One region of the Nonomuraea sp. NPDC005650 genome, then DNA from elsewhere that is predicted to be linked to it. Evidence: riboswitches for the same ligand, from Rfam matches in the RefSeq annotation. Region 1 holds a riboswitch; the other holds the start of a gene.
What was found. Region 1 has a riboswitch for S-adenosylmethionine ahead of thrC (threonine synthase). Riboswitches for the same ligand answer to the same signal wherever they lie in the genome.
Positions count from the first base shown of each region.

Region 2: linked by a shared signal. The riboswitch ahead of ABZS69_RS65145 (ABC transporter substrate-binding protein) and the one ahead of thrC (threonine synthase) in region 1 are both predicted to bind S-adenosylmethionine.

Region 1 covers NZ_JBEXCR010000015.1:29,034-31,225, forward strand. The annotation lists gene ABZS69_RS25660 (trehalose-6-phosphate synthase) at 1-448, opposite strand, end outside; gene ABZS69_RS25665 (RNA polymerase sigma factor) at 480-1,034, shown strand; SAM riboswitch class I at 1,114-1,255, shown strand; gene thrC (threonine synthase) at 1,269-2,192, shown strand, end outside.
Region 2 covers NZ_JBEXCR010000089.1:7,554-9,745, forward strand. The annotation lists gene ABZS69_RS65130 (class I SAM-dependent methyltransferase) at 1-198, shown strand, start outside; gene ABZS69_RS65135 (hypothetical protein) at 210-347, opposite strand; gene ABZS69_RS65140 (MarR family transcriptional regulator) at 465-935, shown strand; SAM riboswitch class IV at 1,032-1,152, shown strand; gene ABZS69_RS65145 (ABC transporter substrate-binding protein) at 1,206-2,192, shown strand, end outside.

The sequences.
Region 1 (2,192 bases):
CCATGACGCGGGCGCCGTGGCCGGCCTCCTCGGCCAGCGCCAGCGCGAACGCGCCGTTGTAGTCGCGGTAGGACTCCCACTCGCGCTCGAACCTCGTGCCGAAGTTCGGTGCGTTGGGGATGTCGTAGAGCAGGTGGTTGACGAACCACAGGGTGGAGTTGGCCACGGCGTTGTAGGCGCGGTGGAAGGTCGCGGGCGGGATGTCGAGCATCCGCAGCGGGCCCGTGTCGTAGCCGGCGTGGTCGATCCGGCCGCCGGGCACCAGGCGTACGGCGCTGCGGTCGCCGTCGGACAGCGCCGCGCACACCCACAGCACGCGGTCCTTCCTGGCCACCTCGGACAGCGCCGAGACCAGGCCGCCGCCACCGCGTTTCATGGTCAGCTCACCGTCGTCCGAGACGGTAAAAGAAACGGGTCCTCTGTTGGAGGCCACCAGGACGCTGTTCATCTACGCTCCCTTCGCCCATAGGATCCCAGCTATGGCGCTTGATGAGCTAACCGAGGAACTCGCCCGCTCGGCCGCAGGAGGAGATCATCGCGCACTTGGCGAGCTCCTGGCGCGGATCGAGCCCGATGTGATGCGACACTGCGCCCGGATCCTCCCCTATCACCAGGACGCAGAGGAAGCCTCCCAGGACACGTTGCTGGCCGTGGCGCGCAACATCGGCCGGTTCGAGGGCCGGGCGCGGTTCAGCACGTGGCTGCACATCGTGACGGCCAACTGCGCGCGCACCACGTACCGGTCGCTCAAGCGGCGGGCGGCGGAGCAGACCTCGGACGAGCTGCCCACGCAGAAGCCCGACGTGGCGCGGGTGAGCGTGATCGCGGGCTCGCGGCTCGACCTGCTCGACGCGATGGAGGCGCTGGAGGCCGACAAGCCCGACCTGGCGCAGGCGCTGGTGCTGCGCGACATCGTCCAGCTCGACTACAACGAGGTGGCCGAGCAGCTCGGCATCCCGCTCGGCACCGCCAAGTCGCGCATCCATCAGGCCCGCAAATACGTGCAGGGAGTGCTGGGTGATGATTATCGCTGAGACGCCACGTCCCGCATCCTGAGACGGGTGGCCGTTTCGGCCCCATGGGCGGGTAGAGTCCATTTCAACAACTGCATATTGCTCATCCAGAGGGGTGGAGGGACCGGCCCTGCGAAGCCCCGGCAACCCTCCCGGCTTGTGACTCGCGACCTGGCGAGGCCGACCGGGACAAGGTGCCAATTCCGGTCTGCGGTCAGGGTGGCCGCAGGCGAAGATGAGGGAAGGCCTCGCTTCATGTCGCTCGACTTTGGTCCTGCTGTCGGTCTGTCCTGCCGTGAGTGCGGCACGCGTTACCCGCTCGGTCCGAGCTTCGCATGTCTGGAGTGTTTCGGGCCGCTCGAAGCGGCCTATTCCTTCGGCGAGGTGACCCGCTCCGACATCGAGTCGGGTCCCGCCAACATCTGGCGTTACCGGTCGCTGCTCCCGGTGCCGGTTGACGTCGCCAGTAAGCCCAATATGAACCCCGGTTGGACCAAACTGGTCAAGGCCGGAAACCTCGGGCGCGCGCTGGGTCTCAAGTCCCTGTACGTGAAGGACGACTCGGGCAACCCCACCCATTCCTTCAAGGACCGGGTTGTCGCCATCGCCGTCGAGGCGGCGCGTAACTTCGGCTTCCACACCCTTTCCTGCTCCTCCACGGGCAACCTCGCGGGCGCGGTCACCGCGGCGGCGGCGCGCGCCGGGCTCGAGGCGTGCGTGTTCATCCCGGCCAACCTCGAAGCGGCCAAGATCGCCATGGCGCGCGTGTTCGGCGGCAAGCTGATCGGGATCGACGGCACCTATGACGAGGTCAACCGGTTCTGCTCCGAGCTGATCGGCGACCCGCTGGGCGACAAGTGGGGGTTCGTCAACGTCAACCTGCGGCCCTACTACGCCGAGGGCTCCAAGACGCTCGCGTACGAGATCGCCGAGCAGCTCGGGTGGCGGTTGCCCGAGCAGATCGTCATCCCCATCGCCTCCGGCTCGCAGCTCACGAAGATCGACAAGGGCTTCCGCGAGCTGGTGCAGCTGGGGCTGGTCGAAGACACGCCCTACAAGATCTTCGGGGCGCAGGCGGCCGGGTGCTCGCCGGTCTCCACCGCGTACAAGGCGGGGCACGACGTCGTGCAGCCGGTCAAGCCCGACACCATCGCCAAGTCGCTGGCCATCGGCAACCCG
Region 2 (2,192 bases), on a different contig from region 1:
TGGTACCCGACCGTTCAGTGGCTCAACGGGGACGGCTTCGCCGATCTCCTTCGCTCGACGTCGCTGTATCGCAGACTCGACCGCGACGTCCGTGAACCCCTGCTGGACGCTCTCGCCGAGCGCATCCGCACACGGATGGGCGACCGAGCATCACGCCGCTATCTGAGCGCCCTCCGCGTCGGACAGCGCGCCGAGTGAGTCGTGGCTGGTCATGCGACCTTGGCCGGGTAGTCGATCCATCTCGCCGAGCCGGCCGGGCCCGGCACCACCGCCCAGCTCGTGGCCCTGCTCGGGCAGAGTCTGGACACCGCGGGCGGCCGCCTCGTGGCGTTGCGCAGGACGGGCATCCGCGTTCTGTACGCACGCACGGCCCTCGGTGACGCCCTGATCAACGGCCGACACCCGGCGCCCCGGGATTGCTAGACTGATCGTTCGCGTTCCGAATCAATCAGAGGGTCGGCGGCATGGCCAAGGCAGCGGATGGGCACGTGGGGGTCGTCGCCGGGCTGGTGCGTGCCTCCTTCCTGGTGAACGCCGTCTATGCGGAGTCGGCGCGCGAATACGGGATCACCGCGCAGCAGGGGCAGTTGCTGTGCGTGCTGATGGCGCAGCCGTACGGGATGCGGGAGCTGGGCGGGATCCTGCACCTGGCCAAGTCCAGCCTCACCGAGCTGGTCGACCGCAGCGCCCAGCGCGGCCTGGTGCGGCGCGAGCCGGATCCGCGCGACGGGCGCGCCGTCCGCGTGGCGCTCACCGGGCAGGGCGCCGAGCTGGCCGACGCCTTCTACGCCGCGACGTGCGCGCGGATCGACGAGCTCCCCTCGAGCCTGGAGCCCGGCGAGCGCGACGCGCTCGGGCGGCTGCTGGGCCGCGTGGTCGAGGACAACCAGGTTCCGGTGGTCTTCATGGAGCCCGCCGACGCGACCGCGCGCTGACGCGTGCCCTTCAGGTAGGGTCGAGCAAAAGAGACAATAGCCACTAAACTTCTCCCTACGTCATATCTATGTAAATCCTACTGATATAGTCGTTTATGTCACGAGTCCAGTGCTAAGCCCCGGCTTGCTGGACGGCAACCCTCCCACCGCGGCGGGGTGCCCCGGGTGATGACATGGTCGTCGAGCTGAACGGTGCTCCTGGCGGCAAGCGCGGATGTCGAGTCGTGCTGCCATGCGCCCTTGGCCGGCTGCTCGAATGGGAAGGGAAAGATGAAGGGCGGATTCACTCGCCTCGCGGGACTGGGCATGGTGGTCGCGCTGGCGGTCACGGCCTGCGGCGGCGTCGACACGGCCGGCTCCTCGGGCGGTTCCTCGGACACCGGCGGCTCCTCGGGCGGAGCGAAGCAGGAGCTCACGGTTACCGCGTTCGCGGGAGCGTGGGGAGAGCTGTTCAAGAAGTCGTTCGTGGAGCCGTTCGAACGCGACACCGGCGCCAAGGTGAACCTCGTCTACGGCGCGAACGCCGAATGGCTCACCAAGCTGCGCGCGGCCGGCGGCAAGAACCCTCCGTTCGACGTCATCGCCTTCACGCCGGACGCGTCGCTGCCCGCGGCCTCCGCCGGGCTGCTCCAGCCGCTGGTCACCGACAAGCTGGCGCACTTCAAGGAGCTGGACCCGGTGCTCGCCGGCAAGTCCGCGTACGACGGCAAGCAGTACGGCGTGCCGCTGACCACCGGCTCCACCGGCCTCCTCTACCGCACCGACAAGATCAAGACGCCGCCCGCGGACTGGACGGACATCTTCGACAAGCAGTACTGCGGCCACGTCGCCCTGCCGCCGCTCACCTACAACCCGGGCCTGGAGTTCTTCTCCGCCCTGGTCACCTCCCAGGGCGGCAAGCTGTCCGATCCGGCCGCCGTGGACAAGGCGTTCGACAAGCTCGCGACCCTGAAGGGCTGCGTGTCCTCCTTCCCCGCCAACGCGGGCAACGCCGCCACCGTCATCGAGAACGGCGACGCCTGGATCATGCCCTTCTGGGACGGCCGCGCCTTCGCCATGGCCCAGGCGGGCTCCCCGATCGGCTTCACCTACCCCAAGTCCGGCCCCGTGGGCGCGCTGACCTCGTACTTCATCGCCGCCGGGACGCAGCGCAGCGACCTGGCGAACAAGTTCCTCGACTACCTGACCGCCGCGCAGAACCAGAAGCCGTTCGCCGAGGGCACCTGGTACGCCGCGGGCAACGACTCGATCTCCTAC